DNA from 4 places in the Pantoea sp. X-Soil-MYKO-1785 genome. Region 3 is predicted to be linked to each of the others. Evidence: predicted binding sites of a transcription regulator. Region 3 holds the regulator's gene; each other region holds the start of a gene.

Region 1 (5,832 bases), 750 kb from region 3:
CCAGATCAACCGAACCCTCTTTGTTCTGATGACGTGCCGGCACGTTGCCCAGCATCAGGCTGGTGGTCAGCACGTGATCGTACCAGGCAAAGTCACCCACCGGCAGCAGATCGACTCCCGCTTCTTTCTGTTGTTGCCAGTGACGCGCACGCAGCTCACGGCCCACCGCCAGTAATTCCTGCTGGCTGCAGTGACCAGCCCAGTAGCTTTCCTGAGCTTTTTTCAGTTCGCGGCGCAGGCCAATACGCGGAAAACCAAGGGTATGGTTGAGAATTGTCATTCGCTGTTCTCCAGATAATCTTTCACTTTGGCTGACAGCCAAAGATGTTTAGCCGTCCAGATGTTTACACCGCTATAATCTGCGGGTACTGTATGTTCCTCAAGCGCAATATGTTCATTTTCGATATGAAGGACTCTCATGATCGAACTCAAGCACCTGCGGACGCTTCAGGCTCTGCGTAATACGGGTTCGCTGGCGGCGGCGGCATCCCAGCTTCATCAGACGCAATCGGCGTTGTCCCACCAGTTCAGCGATCTGGAACAGCGGCTGGGATTCCGCCTGTTCGTGCGTAAAAGTCAGCCGCTGCGCTTCACGCCACAGGGCGACATCCTGCTGCAGCTGGCCGAACAGGTGCTGCCGCAGATTCAGCAAGCATTGCAGGCCTGTCATGAGCCGCAGCAGACCACTCTGCGGGTGGCGATTGAGTGCCATAGCTGCATCCAGTGGCTGACGCCGGCGCTGGATAATTTCCGTCAGAGCTGGCCGCAGGTGGTGATGGATTTCAAATCAGGCGTCACCTTTGATCCTCAGCCTGCGCTGCAGCAGGGCGAGCTGGATGTGGTGCTGACCTCCGACATCCTGGCACGCTCCGGGCTGTTCTATTCGCCGATGTTTGATTTTGAAGTTCGGCTGGTGCTGGCACCGGATCACCCGCTGGCGCAGGTTGAACATATTGCCCCTGAGGATCTGGCCGATGAGGTGCTGATGATCTATCCGGTGCAGCGTCAGCGCCTTGATATCTGGCGTCACTTTCTGCAACCGGCCGGCGTCAGCCCGGCGCTGAAAAACGTGGATAACACCCTGCTGATGATTCAGATGGTCTCTGCTCGTATGGGCATTGCCGCGCTGCCACACTGGGTGGTAGAGAGTTTTGAGAAGCAGGGACTGGTGGTGACCAAAACGCTGGGTGACGGGCTGTGGAGCCGTCTTTATGCCGCGGTGCGCGATGGCGAGCAGCGTCAGCCGGTGCTGGAAGCCTTTATCCGCTTTGCCCGTCAGCATGCCTGTGAACATCTGCCTTTTGTCCGCGATGCGCTACAGCCCGGTGCGATATTGCAGCGTTAAGTCGGCGGCTACAAACCTGCGCGGCGGTGGGCAAAATCCCCTATAATGCGCAGCCTGTCGACTGACCATGAGAAGATCTCACCATGACTAACAACGATATTCTGCGCAGCGTGCGCTACATGCTCGATCTGAGCGATGCCAAAATGGTGGAAATTTTTGCGCTGGCGCAGTGTGAAGTCCCACAGACGGATATTCAGGCGTGGCTGAAAAAAGATGAAGATGCGGCGTTCCGTCCCTGCCCCGATGTGCTGATGGGTTATTTCCTGAATGGCCTGATCTTCTACCGTCGCGGTAAAAGCGAAGAGATGCCCGCCCCGTCGATTGAGCGCAAGATGAATAACAATATCTTTATGAAGAAGTTGCGCATCGCCTTTGATCTGAAAACCACCGATATTCCTGAGGTACTGAAGCGCGTGAACTTTACCGTTTCGCAGGCGGAAATCGGTGCAATTTTCCGCAAGCCTGACCATAAGAACTATCGCGAATGCGGTGATCAGATTCTGCGCAACTTCCTGAAAGGGCTGGCGATGATCCAGCGTCCGAAGAGTGGAAAGCCAGCTTAACTTCTGTTGCCGATCGCTTCGGGTACCTGCGTGGTCAGCAGTGGCGCACCTGATCGCAAAGAAAGCCTGCATCCATGCAGCACGGCCTCGCCATCCCTGGCCCGGACGATCCACAGGGATGTGAGATTCCTTCGCGATCGGACGCGCCAGCCCGGGAGGCCGCCCCCATGCAACAGCCCTGTTTATGATCGGTCACCGCGCCCCACCACCCAGCGCTTATGCACCCACAGCGAGGCGAGGATCACCAGCGCGCCCGCAATAAAGCTCGGCCAGTGCGGTTTCTCCTGCCAGATGGCCAGGTTAACCAGCAGGCCAGCAGGCACGTGCATGTTGTTCATGATGCCAAGCGTGCCGGCATCGACCTGGGTCGCACCATAGTTCCACATAAAGTAGCCCAGGCCCGAAGCGGCCACGCCCAGCCACACCAGAATGCCCCACTGCAGCGAGGTGGTGGGTAATTTCTGCGGATTGCCCCAGGCAAACCAGGCGATTACCGCGATCGCCACCGCGCCCAGATAGAACCAGGAGAAGGCGGTGTGCTGCGGCATCGGACGGGTCTCCTGCAGGCGCTTATAGCCCACCATACCGGCAGCAAAGCAGATGTTTGCCAGCTGCACCAGCAACAGGCCAGTCCAGAAGTTATCGCTGACTTTGTCATAGCGAATGATGGCCGCACCCGCCACCGCCAGCAGGGCGCTGAAGATATAGCCGACCCGCAGCGGACGGCGACTGATCAGATCATAAATCAGAGTGACATAAAGCGGCGTCATCACCGTAAACAGCAGGAACTCAGACACGCTGAGGTAGAGGTAGGCTTCAAAACTCAGCAGGTACATCACCCCTAATTGCAACATCCCTACCAGCATATAGAGCAGCAGCGTTGAGGGGCGATAGCCGCGCCAGCGCAGGAACGGCAAAAAGACCAGCGCGGCCAGCGCCAGTCGCATCAGCACGGAGAACCAGCTGTCCACCTGACCGGCAAGATATTCGCCAATCAGGCTAAACGAAAAAGCCCACAGAATAGTGGTAATGATCAATAAGAACACGGTAACGACCCCGAAATTAACAGAGCGACAGTGTAAACAATGTGCTGCCGGGCGGCTGCACTATCTGGTTTACATCTGGTCACTTACCAGCCAAACAAATTCATCCGGCGATAGCTTCATTATTGCCCGTTAGCATCACCTTCTCTTTTTACGCCCGCCTGCCGTGCAAAATGCGCGAAATAAACCATATGATGATCACTATCGCTCTTAACTGTAATAAAAGTGTAACAAATGTGTCACACATCACAGTAACGTCGCGTCACTACTTTTATTCTTTGCGCGAAATGGAACATCACGCCGCCATTTTCTTCTTGTCTTTTTTTGACCCAACCACTGGGAATGTAAAAACCATAAAGTGCCCTGGAGGGCCTCACTGATGCTGAGTATTTTTAAACCTGCACCCCGTCAGCCGCAGGTGGCCGCGGATCGCGTTGATCCGCTCTACCGTCGCCTGCGCTGGCAAATTTTCATCGGGATCTTTTTCGGCTACGCCGCCTACTATCTGGTCAGAAAAAACTTTGCGCTTGCCATGCCGTATCTGGTGGAGCAAGGCTTTTCACGTGGCGACCTCGGCTTCGCCCTGTCAGGCATTTCCATCGCCTACGGCTTCTCAAAATTCATCATGGGCTCAGTTTCCGATCGCTCGAATCCGCGCGTCTTTTTACCGGCCGGGCTGATCCTGGCCGCTGCGGTGATGCTATTTATGGGATTTGTGCCGTGGGCCACCTCCAGCATCATGGTGATGTTCGTGCTGCTGTTTATCTGTGGCTGGTTCCAGGGAATGGGCTGGCCACCGTGCGGACGGACCATGGTGCACTGGTGGTCACAGAAGGAGCGCGGCAGCATTGTCTCGGTGTGGAACTGCGCCCATAACGTCGGCGGCGGCCTGCCGCCACTGCTGTTTCTGCTCGGTATGGCGTGGTTCAACGACTGGAAAGCGGCGCTCTACATGCCGGCCTTTGGTGCCATCCTGGTGGCGTTCATCGCCTTTGCCCTGATGCGCGACACACCGCAGTCCTGTGGTCTGCCGCCGATTGAAGAATACAAAAACGACTATCCGCCGGATTACGATGCCAGCCATGAAGAAGAGCTGACGGCTAAGCAGATCTTCATGAAATATGTACTGCCCAATAAACTGCTGTGGTACATCGCCCTGGCAAACGTGTTTGTCTACCTGCTGCGCTACGGCATTCTGGACTGGTCACCGACCTACCTGAAAGAGGTGAAGCACTTCACACTGGATAAGTCCTCCTGGGCCTACTTCCTGTATGAGTATGCCGGCATTCCGGGAACGCTGTTGTGTGGCTGGATGTCGGACAAAGTGTTCCGGGGTAACCGTGGCGCGACCGGGGTGTTCTTTATGACGCTGGTCACCATCGCCACCGTGATTTACTGGCTGAACCCGGCGGGCAATCCCGGCGTTGATATGGCCTGTATGATCGTGATTGGCTTCCTGATTTACGGCCCGGTGATGCTGATTGGTCTGCACGCGCTGGAACTGGCACCGAAGAAGGCCGCCGGCACCGCTGCGGGCTTTACCGGTCTGTTTGGTTATCTGGGCGGTTCCGTCGCGGCCAGCGCCATTGTCGGCTATACCGTCGACTACTTTGGCTGGGACGGCGGCTTCCTGGTGATGATTGCTGGCTGTGTACTGGCGGTGATCCTGCTGTTACTCACCATGGTCAGCGAGCACAAACACAAACAAAAACTGCTCTGACGGCAATGAAAAAGGGCCGGTTAACCGGCCCTTTTTTCGCGCTGCATTATCAGGAAAGGTAGAGATTACGCAGCGTCTGCGGCACCGCATCGTCGGCATTTGAACCGATCACTTCCAGCGCTGGCAACCGGTCTTTCAGCCGCTGGTGGGCGTTGTCCATGATGAACCCTTTACCCGCCATGCTCAGCATCTCAACATCATTCATGCCGTCGCCAAAGGCGATGCAATTATGCAGCGTATGGCCCAGTTGCTTCGCCACGGCTTCCAGTGCATGTCCCTTCGATACGCCGCCCGCCATCACTTCAAGGCAGGTAGGCAGTGAAAAACTGACGTTGACCCGATCGCCCCAGCGCGCTTCAATCGCCTGCTCCATCGGGATCAGATGCTCAGGATCTTCGCAGGTAAAAAAGACCTTACTGATGTTATCCGTCGGCAACAAACCCGGTTCATATACCTGATAGTTGAATACCGATTCACGGAAATAGTCCTGCTCAGCGGGACGTGAACGGCTGACAAACCACTCATCATCACGGTAGACGTGGGTCAGAATATCGCTGTGATGATACTGCAGACCAAACAGGTCGTTAGCGATGTCTTCATCCAGATTATGGCTGAACACCAGCTCCCCCTGGGCGTTATGTACCCGCGCGCCGTTTGAGGTGATCATATACGCCGGGATAGCCAGGCTGTCACGCATCTGTCCGACATCAATATGATGGCGACCGGTGGCGAAAACGAAGTGAATATCTTTTGCCACCAGCTGTTGCAGCGTTTCACGCGCAAAAGGCGTCAGGCGATGTTCGGGAGAAAGCAGCGTGCCATCCAGATCGGATGCAACGATGTGGTACATGAAAACCTCGGGTATCTGATTCTGCTGGCCGTGGCCAGTCGGATAATGAACGTCAGCGATGCGATGAAAAAAAGTCGATCACTGCATTAAGCGCTTCGGCGCGCATGTCGTCTTTTTCGAACAGGATCTCATGACGCGCACCGTTGATCACCCGCGGTTTGTTGCCTTCGCACGGATGACCCGCCGCCGCCATGGCGGCACAAAAAAGATCCTGCGAACGATTATCCACCACCTGATCGTCGCTGGCCTGCAGCAGCAGCAGCGGCGTGGTGATTTTATCGGCCTGACTGATAATGTTGCGCCCGGCATGA
Region 2 (5,832 bases), 920 kb from region 3:
GCGGTCACTCAGGAAGGCTTGTTGCTGCCATCATCGCCTGACAGCAGTTCGTCGAGCCGGTCACCGCCAACGTGGCGGAAATCCTGACCTTTGACGAAATAGAAGATGATTTCACAGATGTTCTGGCAGCGGTCGCCGATGCGCTCAATCGCCCGGGCGCAGAACAACGCCGTCAGCACGCTGGGAATGGTACGCGGATCTTCCATCATGTAGGTCATCAGCTGACGCACGATGCCCTCGTACTCTTTATCCACCTTTTTGTCTTCACGGTAGATAGTGATCGCTTCGTTGAGGTCCATGCGCGCAAAGGCGTCCAGCACATCATGCAGCATCTGCACGGTATGGCGCCCCAGCGACTCAAGGCTGACCAGCAGCGGCAGATGTTGCTGGCCGAACTTCTCCAGCGCGGTGCGGCTGATCTTCTCCGCTACGTCACCAATCCGTTCCAGCTCAGAAATGGTTTTGATGATCGCCATCACCAGCCGCAAATCGATAGCGGTTGGCTGACGTTTGGCGATGATGCGCACGCAGGCCTCATCAATCTCCACCTCCATCATGTTGACCTTCTGGTCGCCGTCGATCACCCGCTGCGCCAGTTCACCGTCGAGGTTATGCATCGCGGTGATGGCGTCGGTCAGCTGCTGCTCGACCATGCCACCCATGATCATCACCTGGGTGCGAATGTGCTCCAGCTCGGCGTTGAACTGACCGGAGATATGTTTGTTCAGATTCAGATTATCCATGGCGATCTCCTGTCAAATCAGCCGTAACGGCCGGTAATGTAGTCTTCAGTTTGCTTCTGTGCCGGCTTGGTGAACAGCGTGTCGGTATCGCTGAATTCAATCAGTTCGCCCAGATACATAAATGCGGTGTGGTCGGAACAGCGTGCGGCCTGCTGCATGTTGTGCGTCACGATCACCACGGTGTAATCCTGCTTCAGTTCGGTAATCAGCTCTTCGATACGCCCGGTTGAGATCGGGTCGAGCGCCGAACAGGGTTCATCCAGCAACAGCACTTCCGGGCGAATCGCGATGCCGCGGGCGATGCACAGACGCTGCTGCTGACCACCGGAGAGACTGTAACCGCTCTGATGCAACTTGTCTTTGGTTTCATTCCACAGCGCGGCTTTGGTCAGCGCCCACTGAACACGTTCATCCATATCGGCACGCGACAGCTTCTCAAACAGGCGAACACCGAAGGCGATGTTGTCATAAATCGACATCGGAAACGGCGTCGGCTTCTGAAACACCATGCCAACCCGGGCGCGCAGCAGCGCGATATCCTGTTGCGCCGCCAGAATGTTGTCGCCGTCCAGCAGGATATCGCCTTCAGCCCGCTGATCCGGATAGAGCGAGTACATTTTATTGAAGGTACGCAGCAGGGTCGATTTACCACAGCCGGATGGCCCGATAAACGCGGTAACCTGATTTTTGGCGATATCCAGATTGATATTCTTTAACGCATGAAACTTACCGTAATAGAAGTTCAGATTACGGACCTGAATTTTATCGGCTGATGCAGTCGCGATACTCATTGCTCGTCTCTCTTATACGGCGCCGCGCAGGGCAGCGCCGGAAGTTAACCGTGTTTACCTTTGGCAAAAATCACCCGCGCGACGATATTCAGCAGCAGCACGCACAAGGTAATAATCAGTACACCCGCCCAGGCCAGGCTCTGCCATTCGGCGAACGGGCTCATGGCGAACTTAAAGATGGTGACCGGCAGATTCGCCAGCGGCTGCATCATGTCGGTACTCCAGAACTGGTTCGACAGCGCAGTAAACAGCAGCGGTGCGGTCTCGCCAGCGATGCGGGCAATCGCCAGCAATACCCCGGTGATAATGCCGGAGACCGACGCCTTCAGGGTGATGGCGGAGATCATCTTCCACTTCGGCGTGCCCAGCGCGTAAGCCGCTTCACGCATGCTGTCCGGCACCAGCCGCAGCATGTTCTCGGTGGTACGGATCACGATCGGCACCTGCAACAGCGCCAGCGCAATCACCCCGGCCCAGCCGGAAAAGTGCTGCATCTGTGACACCACAATGGTGTAGACAAACAGTCCGACCACAATCGACGGTGCCGACAGCAGAATGTCGTTAATAAAGCGGATCACCTCCGCCAGAAACGATTTACGGCCATATTCCGCCAGATAGATACCGGCCATGATGCCCAGTGGCGTGCCGAAGAAGGTCGACCAGAAAATCAGTAATCCGCTGCCCGCTAAGGCGTTCGCCAGACCGCCGCCGGCGGTGTTCGGTGGCGGCGTTGATTCGGTGAACAGCGACCACGATAGGCCATCAAGGCCGCGTGATACGGTGGTGAACAGGATCCACACCAGCCAGAACAGACCAAATGCCATGGTCAGCAGCGACAGCGTCAGCGCTATCTTGTTTTTGGTGCTGCGCCAGGACTGCATCTTACGACGGGACGCGTCCAGTTCGGCGCGCGCCTGAACTTCAATGGTGGTCATGATCGCGCTCCTTCACTTTTCGCCAGCCGCATAATCATCAGTTTTGAAATCGCCAGCACGATAAAGGTAATCACAAACAGGATCAGGCCCAGCTCCATTAACGCCGCCACATGCACGCCGGACTCCGCTTCAGCGAACTCATTGGCGAGGGCGGAGGTGATGCTGTTGCCCGGCATAAACAGCGACGGGCTGTCGAGCTGGTAGGTGTTACCGATGATAAAGGTCACCGCCATGGTTTCACCCAGTGCGCGGCCCAGCCCCAGCATCACGCCACCAATCACGCCGTTTTTAGTGAACGGCAGCACGATGCGCCAGATCACTTCCCAGGTGGTGCAGCCGATGCCGTAGGCCGACTCTTTCATCATCACCGGCGTCTGCTCAAACACATCGCGCATCACGGAGGCGATGTAGGGGATGATCATGATCGCCAGAATCACGCCAGCGGCCAGAATACCGATACCGAATGCCGGGCCGGAGAACAGCTCACCGACAATCGGAATGCCTGACATCACGTCGTTGACCGGCGTCTGGAAATATTCAGCAAACAGCGGCGCAAACACGAACAGGCCCCACATGCCGTAGACAATGCTGGGGATGGCGGCCAGCAGCTCAATGGCGGTACCCAGCGGGCGACGCAGCCAGCCTGGCGCGAGTTCGGTCAGGAACAGCGCGATACCAAAACTGACTGGCACGGCAATAATCAGCGCGATGATAGAGGTGACGAGGGTGCCGTAAATCGGTACCAGCGCACCAAATTGTTCGTTGGGGGCATCCCAGGTTTTGGTCCACAAAAAGGAGAAACCAAACTTCTGAATGCTTGGCCACGAGGAGATGATCAGGGAGACGATAATGCCGCCCATCAGCAACAGGACGATCAGTGCGGCAAGCTTGACCAGCGCACCAAATATTCTGTCACCTTGCTTGCCTGGGGCTTTGAATGCCGGCTTGGTTGCAGCCATAGAAGTCTCAGTCTTCAGGAGTTAACAGGGCGGCAGTACGCCGCCCGTTGGGTCTGACCGAACCGGAGTCCGGCCAGGGTCGGTCAATTACTGATAAAGCGCCTTACCAGAACTGTCTTTGATATTGGCTTTCCAGGCAGCGCGAATCTGCTCGGTCACGCTTTCAGGCAGGGCGGCATAATCCAGCGCGGTGGCGGTTTTGCTGCCGTTTTTGTACGCCCAGTCAAAGAACTTCAGCACTTCGCTGCCTTTGGCCGCATTAGCCTGATCTTTGTAAACCAGGATAAAGGTGGTGGAAGAGATAGGCCAGGCATCCGCACCTTTCTGGAAGGTCAGGTCCTGAGCGAAAGATTTGCTCCAGTCTGCGCCTTTCGCCGCGTTGCTGAAGCTGGTTTCGCTCGGTGCGACCGGCTTGCCATCAGCGTCCATCAGTTTGGTGTAGGTCAGGTTGTTCTGTTTGGCGTAGGCATATTCCACATAGCCGATTGAACCCGGCAGACGCTGGACAAACGCGGCCACGCCGTCGTTGCCTTTGCCACCCAGACCGACCGGCCAGTTTACGGTGTTGCCTTTACCAATTTTGCTGTTCCACGCCTCATTCACTTTCGCCAGGTAGCTGGTGAAAACGAATGAGGTACCTGAACCATCAGCGCGGCGCACCACGTTGATATTCGTCTCTGGCAGTTTTACGCCTGGATTGAGTTTAGCGATCGCCGGATCGTTCCACTTTTTGATGGTGCCGAGGTAGATGTCGCCGACGGTTTTACCGTCCAGCGTCAGTTCACCTGATTTGATGCCCGGCAGGTTAACCGCCAGCACCACGCCGCCGATCACCGTCGGGAACTGGAACAGGCCATTTTTCTGCAAATCTTCATCTTTCATTGGCGCATCGGACGCACCGAAATCGACGGTTTTGGCGATGATTTGTTTCACGCCGCCAGATGAACCGATGCCCTGGTAGTTAACTTTGCTACCGGTGGCTTGCTGATACTCTGCTGCCCACTTGGCATAAACCGGCGCCGGGAACGTCCCGCCTGCGCCCGTCAGATCGGTGGCCGCAAAAGCAGATACCGCGCTGACTGCAAAGGTGGCGGCGAGGATTCGGGCTACGGTGCTACGCATCAGTGTCATGTTCCCTCCAGGGGAGAAAATTCAGGCTCGGGGCCGTTTTAGTAAGAGTCAGTGATTGCTGCAGGAGGGAAAATAGGACAGTTTGATGACAATGAAATGTACGAAATATGACAGTTATATGACAGTGGGCAAAAATGAAGCGGGCCCGCGACCGGGCCCACTTTGTTATTCTACGGTAACCGATTTCGCCAGGTTACGCGGCTGATCGACGTCGGTGCCTTTGATCAGCGCGACGTGATACGACAGTAGCTGCAACGGCACGGTATAGAAGATCGGCGCAATCACCTCTTCCACGTGGGGCAGCGGGATAATCTTCATCCCGTCACTGTCGCTGAAGCCGGCATCCTGATCGGCAAACACATACAGCAGACCGCCGCGTGCCCGCACCTCTTCGATGTTGGATTTAAGCTTCTCCAGCAGTTCGTTGTTGGGTGCCACCACGATCACCGGCATATCGGCATCAATCAGCGCCAGCGGGCCGTGCTTCAGCTCGCCCGCCGCATAGGCTTCGGCGTGAATGTAGGAGATCTCCTTCAGCTTCAGCGCGCCTTCCATGGCGATCGGGTACTGATCGCCACGGCCGAGGAACAGCGCATGATGCTTATCCGAGAAGCCCTCTGCCAGATTTTCAATCAGCTTATCCTGCGCCAGCATCTGTTCGATCCGGCTGGGCAGCGCCTGCAGCGCGTGGACAATCTCATGCTCGGTTTCCGCCGCCATGCCTTTCAGCCGGCCCAGCTTCGCCACCAGCATCAGTAACACTGCCAGCTGCGTGGTAAAGGCTTTGGTCGAGGCAACACCGATTTCGGTGCCCGCTTTGGTCATCAGCGCCAGATCAGATTCCCGCACCAGCGACGAACCGGCCACGTTACACACCGCCAGGGAACCGAGATAGCCCAGCTCTTTGGAGAGACGCAGTGCTGCCAGGGTGTCGGCCGTTTCGCCCGATTGCGATAAGGTGATCAGCAGGCTGTTTTTCCGCACTGCCGACTTGCGGTAGCGAAACTCAGAGGCAATCTCGACATCGCACGGGATGTTTGCCAGCGACTCAAACCAGTAGCGTGACACCATGCCGGAGTTATACGAGGTGCCGCAGGCGATAATCTGGATATGCTCCACCTGCGCCAGCAGCGCTTCTGCACCTGCGCCCAGCTCGCTGAGATCGACCTGGCCGTGACTGAAACGGCCACTCAGAGTGCTTTTCAGCGCCATCGGCTGCTCGTAGATCTCTTTCTGCATGTAATGGCGGTAGATGCCTTTGTCACCGGCATCA
Region 3 (5,832 bases):
AACTGCTGCTGTACTGCGTCCTGCAACTGCTGCCAGCTCGCCTGTTCCTGCTGCTGGCGCTGTTGCAGCGCGCTGAGCGCCTGCTGCAGGTTATCCAGCGACTGCTGCGCCAGCTGTTCGGCCTGCAGATGCTGCTGCCAGGCCTGCGACTGCTGAAGATGGTGATCTTTTGCCGCCTGGCGCGCCTGCTCAGCCGCCTCCAGCGCCTGTCGCTGCTGCTCAAGCTGCTGTTCGCGTTGATTTTGCTGCTGCTGCCACTGGGTCAGTGCGTCGCGATCTGACAGGGTGAAGGTAAGTGCCAGCTCACCGCTGAGCGCCTGCCATTGCTGCTCCAGACCAGCAAGCTGCCGCTGGGTTTCGGCAATGTCGTCGCGCAGCGTCTGCTGCTGGGTCGCCGACTGCTTTAACTGTTCTTTTTTGGCGGTACCCGCTTCGCGCAGTGCATCGACCTGCTGTTGCAGGGCAGCGCGTCGCTGTTGATTGGCGCTGATTTCCAGCGTGCTGTAGCTGGCGACTGCCGGATGTGTGCAGGAGCCACACAGCGGACAGGGCTGGTCTGGTGTGAGCCGGGCGCGATACTGCGAAAGATCGGCAATCTGCTGCTCCAGCGCGCAGATTTTATCGACATCATCCAGCTGCTGTTTCTCGCGTTTCCATGTTTCGCGCAGGCTGTGTAGTTCCGCCTCCGTCTGCTGGTGAGCTTTTTCCAGCCCGGCCAGCTGCTGCTGGCGCTGACCAAGCTGCTGATGCAGCGGATGCCATTGAGTGGAAAGCAGTAACAGCTGCTGCCGCGCCGCGCGGCTGCTGTGCAGCTGGCTTAGCGCCTCTCGTAGCGCGGCTGGCGGATGCTGCTCCTGCAGCGAAGTTAGTACTTGCTCTGCTTGCAGCAGCGCCTGAGCGGCGGCCTGCTCAGCCTGCTGGCGGGGTAAGGCCTGCTTCGCCTGCTGTTCCCGTTCTGCTTGCTGCGCCGCGATTTTCTGCTGCTGTTGCTGCTGCTGTTGCACCAGTCCGGCGAGGGTCGCCTCGCGCTGCGCCAGCTGGGCAAATCGTTCCTGCCACAGCGGCAGCGATGCGCCCCATTGCGCCATATCGGCTAACTGCTGACGCAGGGTTTGCTGCTCCGCGATCGCCTGTTGTAAGGCGCTAAGCTGGTGAGTCTGTTCGGTCAGCGTACCTTGAGTCCGATCGTACTGCTGCTGCTGGCGCTCTTTTTCCTGCTGCTGCTGCGTCAGCTGCTGTTGCAGTGCCTGCAGTGACTGATCCAGCGGCATCACCTGTTCGGTCAGCAGGCTCTCCTGTTGCTGCTGTTGCTGGCGTGCCTGTTCCGCCGCGGCCTGGGCGGCGGCATAGTGCTGCTGCTGGCGTTGCTGTTCAGCCAGCGCCTGCTGGTGCGCGTCGGACAGCTGCTGCTGCTGACTGCGTACCTCACGCAGCGCATTCGCCCGTTCGTCGCGCTGCTGCAGGGTAGCCCGCAGCTTTTCAGCCGGTTCGCTGCGCGTCAGCCGCTGCCGGTCCGCTTCAGCGGCCTGCGCCGCCGCCTCCGCCTGTTGCAGCGCCTGGCGGGTCTGCGCGATATCCTGCTGGAGCTGCTGCGCCTGTTGCTGCCACTGCTGCTGCTGCTGGGCGTGCTGATAGTCACGACTCAGCGTCTGTTCCGCCGCGCTCAGTTGCAGCATCTGCTGTTGCAGCGCGGTGCGGGTGTCGTCATCCAGCAGCGCCATGGCGCCCGCCCGGCTGCGCAGCAGGTCGAGCGCGGTTTTTGCCTCTTTATGGCGTTCATAGATTGCGGCGGAAATCTGGCCGTAAATTTCGGTGCCGGTCAGCTCTTCCAGCAGTTCGGCCCGTTCGCTGGCTTTGGCGTTGAGGAAGGCGGCGAACTGTCCCTGGGAGAGCATCATCGAGCGGGTAAAACGCTCAAAGTCGAGGCCGGAAAGGGTCTCAATCAGCCTCAGTTTGTCACCGACCTTGTCGGCGACGATGGTATCGTCGGCACAGCGCGCCAGCTCCACCCGCGGCGCCTGCAGTTTGCCGTCGGCGGTGCCGCGTGCGCGGTTCTGGCTCCAGAAGGCGCGCCAGGCTTCGCCTTTGATCTCAAATTCCACTTCGGCCAGACACTCGGCGCAGTCGCGGGTCATCAGCGCATTCTGACTCTGGGAGATGGCGCCGAGACGCGGCGTCTGGTGATAGAGTGCCAGACAGATGGCATCCAGCAGCGTGGTTTTGCCTGCGCCGGTGGCACCGGTAATCGCGAACAGCCCGTTGCTGGCGAAGGGTTCGGCGCGGAAATCGATAAACCATTCACCGCGCAGTGCGTTAAGGTTTTTAAACCGTAGCGTGAGGATCTTCACTGTGGTTCCTCAATGTCGGCCAGCGTCTGGCGGAACAGGGTGGTCATCTGATCGATCTGCTGCGGTTGCAGTTCACTATCCAGCGCCAGGCGACGGGCAAACACCTCTTCCACTTTCAGTTCGCTCAGGGTTTCGTTGTCGAGTCGCGCCAGACTGTGCTGACGCTGCTCGCGGCTGCGGCGCAACAGCAACACTTCCACCGGCAGTTCTGCGGTCAGGGTTTCCACCTGGCGCTGCAGGTCGCTGAGGTACTCCTGAGTAGTGACTTCGATATCCAGCCAGGTCGGTTTTTCCTGCTGCACGCCGCTGAAATCGCTGAGCTGCTGCGCAATCTGTGCCAGTGAGCCTTTCAGTACCTGCATCGGCTGCACCTGCGGCACCACCAGCGGCGTCACCGTTTGCAAACCGCGCGGGGTGAAGTCCAGCAGGAAGACGCTTTTTTCACTGCCCAGTTCATCAAAACTGAGTGCAATCGGCGAGCCGCTGTAACGGATGTGCTCGGTGCCCGCTACCCGCTGAGCGCGATGAATGTGGCCGAGCGCGATGTAATCGACCTCAGGAAAGGCGGCGGCCGGAAAGGCGTCCAGCGTGCCGATATAGATGTCACGTACCGAGTCGCTCTGGCTGACGCCGACGGTGGTGAGATGGCCGGTGGCCACGATTGGCAGAGCCGGGTCCAGCGCCCGCGCGGCAGCCACGCGCTGCTGATAATGATGAGCAATCGCCTCCAGCAGCGAGGTCTGCTTGTCGCGTCCGGACTGGCCGGCGCGGCTGCGCAGGATGTCGCGCGGCCGCAGATATGGAATGGCGCACAGCAGCACGCCCGGCGCGCCCTGACGGGTGGTGAGCAGCAGCACATCGCTGTTGGCCTCGGGCGTGGCGATCACCCGGGTATTCAGGCAGGCGAGCAGTTCGCGTGACTCATTGAGCGTCGCCACCGAGTCGTGATTGCCCGCCAGCACAATCAGCTGACAGCCGCTGGGCTGCAGCGCCACCACAAAGCGGTTGAACATTTCGCGCGCGTAGCTGGGCGGGGTGCCGGTATCGAACAGATCGCCCGCCACGATTAACGCATCCACCTGATGCTGTTCGATCTGGATCAACAACCAGTCGAGAAACGCCTGATGTTCCGCTGCCCGACTCTTGTTGTAAAAGAACTGCCCCAGATGCCAGTCCGCAGTATGAATGATGCGCATAAAACTCCCTGCCGTTGTAATTCGCCCGGCGATTATACTGGCTCTGTGGCCAAAGCGAAAAATTGTCGCTGCGCGGTCATAATTGATTACCACTGGCCTGAATGAGCGGGTATGTTTTTCATAAAAGTGTCACAAATCTGACGCATAATGGCGCCGCGAATCTCAGTGACAGCCGTCATATCAGCAGGAGTAATAATGGCTAAGCGCATTTTGGTTGTGGAAGATGAAGCCCCAATCCGTGAAATGTTGTGCTTTGTTCTGGAGCAGAACGACTATCAGCCAATTGAGGCGGAAGATTATGACAGCGCAGTGGGTAAGCTGATTGAACCCTGGCCCGATCTGATTCTGCTGGACTGGATGTTACCCGGCGGCAGCGGCATTCAGTTTATTAAGCATCTGAAACGCGAAGCGATGACCCGCGATATTCCGGTGATGATGCTAACCGCCCGCGGTGAAGAAGAGGACCGGGTGCGCGGGCTGGAAGTCGGCGCTGACGATTACATCACCAAGCCGTTCTCGCCAAAAGAGCTGATGGCGCGCATCAAAGCCGTCATGCGCCGTATTTCACCGATGGCGGTGGAAGAGGTGATTGAGATGCAGGGACTGAGTCTGGATCCCTCCTCGCACCGGGTGATGTCGGAAACCACGCCGCTGGAAATGGGCCCTACCGAATATAAACTGCTGCACTTCTTTATGACCCACCCGGAGCGGGTTTATAGCCGCGAACAGCTGCTGAACCACGTCTGGGGCACCAACGTGTATGTCGAAGATCGCACCGTCGATGTTCACATTCGCCGTTTACGTAAAGCGCTGGAAGTCTCCGGCCACGATCGCATGGTACAAACCGTCCGTGGAACAGGGTATCGTTTCTCTGCCCGCTACTAAACGGAGTTTTCACCGTGCTGGAACGCCTCTCCTGGAAGAGATTACTGTCAGAACTGCTGCTGGCGTGTCTGCCTGCGCTGCTGCTTGGCCTGCTGTTCGGTTATCTGCCGTGGCTGCTGTTGCTGAGCGTGCTGGCGGTGCTGCTGTGGCATTTCCACAACCTGATGCGCCTGTCGCACTGGTTGTGGCTCGATCGCACCATGACGCCGCCGGCCGGGCGGGCCAGCTGGGAACCGCTGTTTTACGGGCTCTACCAGATGCAGTTACGCAACCGGCGGCGGCGGCGTGAACTCGGCAACCTGATTAAACGCTTTCGCAGCGGCGCTGAGTCGCTGCCGGATGCGGTGATCCTCACCACCGAAGAGGGCACCATTTTCTGGTGCAACGGGCTGGCACAACAGCATCTCGGGCTACGCTGGCCAGAAGATAATGGCCAGAACATCCTTAACCTGCTGCGCTATCCGGAATTCTCGCGCTATATCCGCCAGCGTGACTTCGACAAACCGCTGACGCTGGTGCTGAATAACCAGTACCACATGGAATTTCGCGTTATGCCCTACAGTGAAGGCCAGTGGCTGCTGGTGGCGCGTGACGTCACTCAGATGCATCAGCTGGAGGGGGCGCGGCGTAACTTCTTTGCCAACGTCAGCCATGAACTGCGCACCCCGCTGACGGTGCTGCAGGGCTATCTGGAGATGATGAATGACTCGGTGATGAACGAGCGTTCACGCGGTAAGGCGCTGCATACCATGTCGGAGCAGACGCGCCGCATGGACAGCCTGGTTAAACAGCTGCTGACGCTGTCGCGGATTGAAGCTGCACCGGCGATCGATCTGAAAGAGAAGGTTGATGTGCCGGTGATGCTCCGGCTGCTGCAGCATGAGGCCGCCACCCTGAGCGGCGGACGTCACGACATCCATTTCCATACCGATCCGCATCTGAAAGTGTTCGGCAACGATGAACAACTGCGCAGCGCCATCTCCAACCTGGTCTACAACGCGGTAAATCATACGCCGGAGGGCACGCGCATTGATATCAGCTGGCTGCGCAGCAAGCAGGGCGCAACGTTTCGGGTGTGCGATAACGGGCCGGGCATCGCGGCTGAACATATTCCCCGTCTCACCGAGCGTTTCTACCGGGTCGATAAGGCGCGATCGCGGGCGACCGGCGGCAGCGGGCTGGGGCTGGCGATCGTGAAACATGCCCTGAGCCACCATAATGCGCGGCTAGATATCACCAGCGTGCCGCATCAGGAGACCTGTTTTACCTTTACCCTGCCGGCAAGGTTGATTGTCAGCAGTGGGATGCAGGAGAATGCCTCCATTAATGGCTGACGGATCTGCTTGATGCGCGCACTTGTTTTGTTGATGGTCATTTTATTGCCAGGCATGGCGCTGGCCCAG
Region 4 (5,832 bases), on a different replicon from region 3:
ATAGATTCTTGCTGCGTTTTGATTCAAACCCCGATGATTGAAATCAAGACTCAGTGGATTGGTAATGAACTCAACGGCGCTCATACTTTCAAACCATGCGATATACCTGACTATTTTCTGCATCTGGCGGATTCAACCTCTTCATGCGGACCGATCACGTCGGATAATGCATAGCGGTGCTAACACGTATTGATTGCAGATAAACCGGGTGGCGGCGTCTCAAGTGCCGTTATCACGTCAGGCCGCCAGCGGCAAACTGGCGGCGTTAAGTGCGGGCGACTGCATCGTACTCCGACAATTTCCTGGCGAATCATCTACCCTTCAGCACCGCTGAGCAGGCTGCGTCGGGGTAACCGGACAGATTATTTTGCTATCTCGTTACTTGAGCTTTTTTGTCCATTCTGAGCAAAAATCCAGATACGCTCGCACCAGGGTTGACGGATGTTTATGGCGGGCATAGACCAGGTGCAGCGGGAGGCTTTGCGTGGCTATCCCGGGTAATAGCTGTATCAGTTCACCGCTTTCCAGCCAGGGCCGGACAGATATATTCAGCAACTTAGCGACACCCATTCCCTGCAGAGCATAATGAAGTAATCCCTGAACGTTATTAGTGGTAAAGAAGGGCGCGTATTTTACTTTTTCCGCTTCCGCGTTCCATTCAAAAACACCGCGATTCAGCGTTTCCCACGCGGCAATCGGTAGCCGGGCCATTTCAGTCAGCGTCTTCGGGGTGCCGTGACGCGTCAGTAATGCCGGGCTGGCTACAAACACCGTTTCCATATTCATGACGGGCTTAGCGATCACCTCATCGGTTTTTAAATCGCCCATTCTCAGCGCCACATCGATACCATCTTCGAATAAATCGACCACCCTTTCACTGGAATGACAAAATACGCTGATATCAGGATAGCGTTGCTGAAATGCGATCAGTAAATCCCACCACAGTGAGAACTCAGGCGGGACCGACAGGCGCAATTTGCCCTGAAGCGTGTGGGCTGAGGTGACAGACTTTTGCGCATCTTCCAGCAGTTCGACGCCCAGACGGGCCTGTTCAAAAAATTGTTGCCCGCGATGGGTGGGTTTTACCCCCTGTCGTGAGCGTTCCAGCAGTTGCACCTTCAGGGCCTGCTCAAGCTCATTAATCTTGCGGCTCAGGGTGGAGATCGGCACGCCCATTCTGTCACTGGCCGCCGAAAAACTGCCGGCATTCACCACGGCGATGAACAATTTCGTAGCGTTAAAATCCACTGTGTTTTCCATATATGGGCATCAGGTTTCTATTTTTGACGATTCCTTTCCATTATGTAAAGCGTAACATTTTGCCTGTGTAATTTTCTGCAGGAGCAAAAAATGAATAATCGCGTCACTAAAATCCTGAATATTCGCTATCCGCTGATACAGGCACCGTTGTACTTCCTGACCAATGCGGAACTGGTCGCTGCCGTTTCAAATGCTGGTGGGCTGGGTACGCTGGGTCCGCACGCCGGTCAGCAAAGCCTGCCGGGCTCACGTTATGTGGCACTGGACCGCATGCGGGAAGAGATCAGAAAAGTGAAAAAGCTGACCAGCAAACCCTTTGCTGCCACCGTGATCAACGGCCCGGCCATGGATTTTTGGCGGCCCACCGCAGAAATGCTGGTTGAAGAAGGCGTGGAAGTGGTGCTACTCAATGAGCTGCTGGACGCTGAAATTTTTGATTTCTTTAAAAGCCACGGCATAAAAATCCTTTATCGCGCCCTGACGCCGACCATCGCTAATTCAAAAGAAGCCGAGCGATTAGGGGCTGACATCATCATCGCCACCGGATTTGATGAAGGAGGCACCGTGCCAACCCGGGTGATTGGCACCTTCAGCATCGTTCCGATGATCGCGGATAGCGTAAAAGTCCCGGTCATCGCCGCCGGCGGTATTGGTGATATCCGTGGCGTGCGTGCTGCCCTGGCGCTGGGAGCGGAAGGGGTTTATGCCGGCAGCCTGTTTTTAACTGCAGACGAGAACCCCGCCGCTGACAAGGTTAAACGGCTGATTGTCGACTCAACGGCGGAGGAGTTACTGCTGTTCCGCACGCTGCCGGCTTATTACCGTACTTTACCCACCGATCTGAGCCCTGCACTGGCAGAACTGGATGCGCAGGGCACCGATCGGGACGCCATGTTCAAAGCGATGAACGGCTATCACTCGCTGTGGCAGGCCATGAGGCTCGGCAATTTTGACCAGGGCATCGTGTCCACCGGGACCGGTATTTCCGTCATCAAATCCATTCGTCCGGCGGCAGATATTGTTTCTGAACTTATGCAGGACTTCAAAGAGTAACAGCGCACCGTTAACGCCATTACTCAACAGACTGACCGCGACGCCTGAAAGAGTCAGGGCAGGGTAAGGTGGCAGAGGGGAAAGCGGGTGATGACTGCAGCAAGCGAAGCGTGTCAGATACCACAGCCAGGACAAGACAAACGAGGCGTGAGCTGAACAATGCTGACCATAGCCACAGCCACAGCCATTCACCCTGAGACCCGGACGACTGGCTCTATATCTGACGCTGCGGATCAATCAGCGCCAGCTGCAGATGATGCTCTATAAAGTCTGCTTTGAATGCGCTATAGCGATGCGCATCGTTGTTATACAGCGATGCTGCCGCGCGCTTTATCCCGGCATATTTTTCGGCGATATCGCTGTTTTTCCTCAGGTAATCACGGAAAGCAAGATGTCTTAATATCTGTGTATCGCCGACTGCAAACGCATGTAGCTGATGGCTGCGCCTGTCACCACCCTTAATGAAGTAGCGTCGCCCTGCAATTCCGTTCTCACCGCGCGCAACGTATCCGGCGCGGGCCATTGCAGAGCGGTATTTATCCAGTGGGTTGATATCGTACACTTCCAGCAGTATATCGATAACGGGTTTTGCTGCGAGGCCAGGCACCGCCGTACTGCCAATATGATGAATATCTTTAACTATCTCACCTAAAAATGTCTTTATTAAGGCACTTTCTGCCTTAAACATTTCCGGCCACTGTTTATCGTACGGGACCACAACAACTGACCGCATAGCTAGCTCCTCTTTGCCCGATGCTATTTACCCTGTCACAGAAATATACCTTCATCCCCGCACCATCCCGCTTCTTAACGAGGTGAAATCAAGCTGTTAGCCGCCTAAGTTTGCCGGGCATATCATTTAACTGTCATTTGTCTCCCTTAAGATGTCAGTTTTCCTTCATGGACGTTAACATTATGAAAATAAAAATCATTGCCTTGATTCTCGGTTGTGCGCTCTCTTTATCAACGTTAGCGGCACAGCCTCAGGCTGAGCACTATATTGTCAGTTTTCCCGAAGGTACGCGCGTAAGCTACAGCGGCGCTTTCGCCAGCGCGTTTCCACAGGGTTTGCCGGTAGGGATCGGCTCCGGCTTGCTGTTTACCGGCAAGCAGGGCGACGCGCTCACCTTCGAAACCGTCACCGATCGCGGACCGAATGCCGACTCGCCTGATGTGGGTAAAAAGGAGGCGAAAATTTTCGTTACGCCAGACTTCGCCCCGCTGCTGATGAAGATTCGGGTGCAGAACGGCAAAGTGGAGGCCACGGATGCCCGGCCGCTGCATGACGAGAAGGGCAATGTGAACGGCTTACCGCTACAGGATGGCGTCATCGGCTCAACCAATGAAGTCGCGCTCAGCGATACCCTGAAAGTGCTGCATGGCGATAACCGGGGTCTGGATACGGAAGGCATTACGCCTGACGGCAAGGGCGGATACTGGCTGAGCGATGAGTATGGCCCGTTCCTGATTAACGTTGATCAGCGCGGTAAGATTCTGGCGATTCACGGGCCGCAGGCCGCGGAAGGAGAGAAATCGATCGCCGGTGGTCTGCCGAATATTCTTAAGTGGCGCCAGCCAAATCGTGGCTTTGAAGGCCTCACCCGCATGCCGGATGGCCGTATTATCGCCGCGGTGCAGAGCACGCTGGATATCGAGGGTAAAAGTAAAAAGCAGGCGCGCTTTACCCGCCTGGTCAGCTTTGATCCGGCGACCGGGAAAACCGCGATGTTTGGTTACCCCATCGACAGCGAGGCTTACGCTAAAAACAGCGACGCGAAAATTGGCGATATCGTGGCGATCGACAATCAGCATATCCTGCTGATTGAACAGGGCAGCAGCAAAGACGACGCAATGCGTAACCTTATTTATAAGGTGGATCTGAGCCGGGCTACCGATCTTGCCGCATTCGATAAGCCTGACGACTACCCGGAGTTTGACGATGAGAACACGCTGGCGCAGCGCGGCATTAAGCTCGCGGCTAAAACGCGGGTGGTCGATTTACGTCAGCTCGGCTGGCAGCAGGAGAAGGCCGAAGGGCTGGCGCTGATTGACAATAAAACCCTGGCGGTGGCTAATGACAATGACTTTGGCGTGAAAACGGTGATGAATAAGCCGGTTGAAGGCAAGAAGCGCAAGGATTATCGGGTGAACGAGCAGGGGACGCTGACGGTCGATGATAAGCCGGTGGCCACCACTATCGGCCTGAAGCCGCTGGAGAAACCCGAGTCAGATAGCGAGTTGTGGATCGTAACGCTGGCGGAACCGCTGAAATAAAGCTTCTCCTCACTCCAGGCTGTCTCCGTTAATCGCATCACGGATTGTAAAAGAGCCGGATTCAGCCTGGCTTTAGCGTCGCCAGATAATACCCGCCGCTTTATCATCAGGTGAGGCAGTACGCCGCTCTGCGTTTAACCGGTCAGACGTCCCTTCACCGTGTTGCCGTTGGGTTTAGCCATGCAACAGCGTGGCATTCAACAGCAGCAGCTCACTTTTTTAACGCTGTTACCCCGGCCGTCTATGTTACAGACAGCGCTGCGGCCGCTAATAAACATGCGGTGGCAGCGCTTGCGCGAGGCGCGAAGGTCGCCTTATCCAGCCGGAATCCGCGTGCCGCAAGATCTTAAAGCGAATGGCTGAAACTAAGGTTTTGCGTCGGTTTCAAGCGCAGCCAGAATGGCGGCTTCCATTTTCTGCGGGGTAGTGATCGGTGCAAAACGCCTGAGCGGTTTGCCGTTACGTCCGATCAGGAACTTGGTGAAGTTCCACTTGATCCGACCCCCCAGCACGCCGGGCAATTGGTCTTTCAGGTACCGAAACAGCGGGTGCGCGGCGGCTCCATTGACGTCTACTTTCTCAAACATCGGAAAGCTCACGCCGTAGTTGATCTGGCAGGTCTGGGTGATTTCGTCGGGCCCGCCGGGTTCCTGCTTTCCAAACTGGTTGCAGGGAAACCCAAGCACCACCAGACCCTGGTCAGCGTATTTCTTATACAGCGCCTCAAGGCCTGCGTATTGCGGCGTGAAGCCACAATGGCTGGCGGTGTTAACCACCAGAACCACCTTGCCAGCATAGTCGGCCATCGGGACAGGCTGGCCACGCAGGCTGGTGGCAGTCAGTTGATGAAAAGGGGTCATGACGGCATCCTCAAAGCAGAATTATTTGACGTCGACAGTGCAACGTCGTGCGATGCTGCACGCGCTGTGAGGCGGGGCGAGCAGCAGATATTATGACGTCAGGCTTTACGGCAAGGTCAATGAAGTCGGCGGTTATGCTGGCTTCAGTCTGGTAACAAGCCTTTTTGGCCCCGCCACTCTGCTCTGTTCGCGTGCTCATACTGTAGGCGATACCTATTGATCGCGCCGAATAACAAGGTGACCGGGACTGACCTGCGGCCCGGAGTTTAACGCACCCTCATCTGACCCGTGTCCATTTTTGCCACCAAACCTGGCATTTTTTCCTCATCCTGCTGCTATGTGTCTGGAACGGAGGTGAGCTGCTCGACGCTGTTTTTTGCTGGCT

Evidence for each region. The regulator PhoB, encoded in region 3, activates phosphate uptake and scavenging genes when phosphate is short. The targets are predictions, from matches to a motif close to CTGTCATAAAACTGNCNNAT.
Region 1: the regulator PhoB is predicted to act here: its motif matches at 3,166-3,185, upstream of glpT (glycerol-3-phosphate transporter).
Region 2: the regulator PhoB is predicted to act here: its motif matches at 4,665-4,684, upstream of pstS (phosphate ABC transporter substrate-binding protein PstS).
Region 4: the regulator PhoB is predicted to act here: its motif matches at 3,166-3,185, upstream of AC6I8D_RS21110 (esterase-like activity of phytase family protein).

The regions. Positions count from the first base shown of each region.
Region 1 covers NZ_AP036000.1:181,663-187,494, reverse strand. The annotation lists gene metE (5-methyltetrahydropteroyltriglutamate--homocysteine S-methyltransferase) at 1-280, opposite strand, end outside; gene metR (HTH-type transcriptional regulator MetR) at 419-1,345, shown strand; gene AC6I8D_RS00845 (YehS family protein) at 1,429-1,908, shown strand; gene AC6I8D_RS00840 (carboxylate/amino acid/amine transporter) at 2,091-2,954, opposite strand; gene glpT (glycerol-3-phosphate transporter) at 3,331-4,671, shown strand; gene yigL (sugar/pyridoxal phosphate phosphatase YigL) at 4,721-5,521, opposite strand; gene pldB (lysophospholipase L2) at 5,574-5,832, opposite strand, start outside.
Region 2 covers NZ_AP036000.1:13,016-18,847, reverse strand. The annotation lists gene phoU (phosphate signaling complex protein PhoU) at 9-743, opposite strand; gene pstB (phosphate ABC transporter ATP-binding protein PstB) at 761-1,534, opposite strand; gene pstA (phosphate ABC transporter permease PstA) at 1,579-2,469, opposite strand; gene pstC (phosphate ABC transporter permease PstC) at 2,466-3,428, opposite strand; gene pstS (phosphate ABC transporter substrate-binding protein PstS) at 3,516-4,559, opposite strand; gene glmS (glutamine--fructose-6-phosphate transaminase (isomerizing)) at 4,725-5,832, opposite strand, start outside.
Region 3 covers NZ_AP036000.1:935,023-940,854, forward strand. The annotation lists gene AC6I8D_RS04230 (AAA family ATPase) at 1-2,348, opposite strand, end outside; gene sbcD (exonuclease subunit SbcD) at 2,345-3,544, opposite strand; gene phoB (phosphate response regulator transcription factor PhoB) at 3,740-4,429, shown strand; gene phoR (phosphate regulon sensor histidine kinase PhoR) at 4,444-5,763, shown strand; gene AC6I8D_RS04250 (PstS family phosphate ABC transporter substrate-binding protein) at 5,776-5,832, shown strand, end outside.
Region 4 covers NZ_AP036001.1:251,031-256,862, forward strand. The annotation lists gene AC6I8D_RS21090 (hypothetical protein) at 1-84, opposite strand, end outside; gene AC6I8D_RS21095 (LysR family transcriptional regulator) at 379-1,248, opposite strand; gene AC6I8D_RS21100 (NAD(P)H-dependent flavin oxidoreductase) at 1,351-2,313, shown strand; gene AC6I8D_RS21105 (GrpB family protein) at 2,528-3,046, opposite strand; gene AC6I8D_RS21110 (esterase-like activity of phytase family protein) at 3,229-4,587, shown strand; gene AC6I8D_RS21115 (glutathione peroxidase) at 4,953-5,447, opposite strand.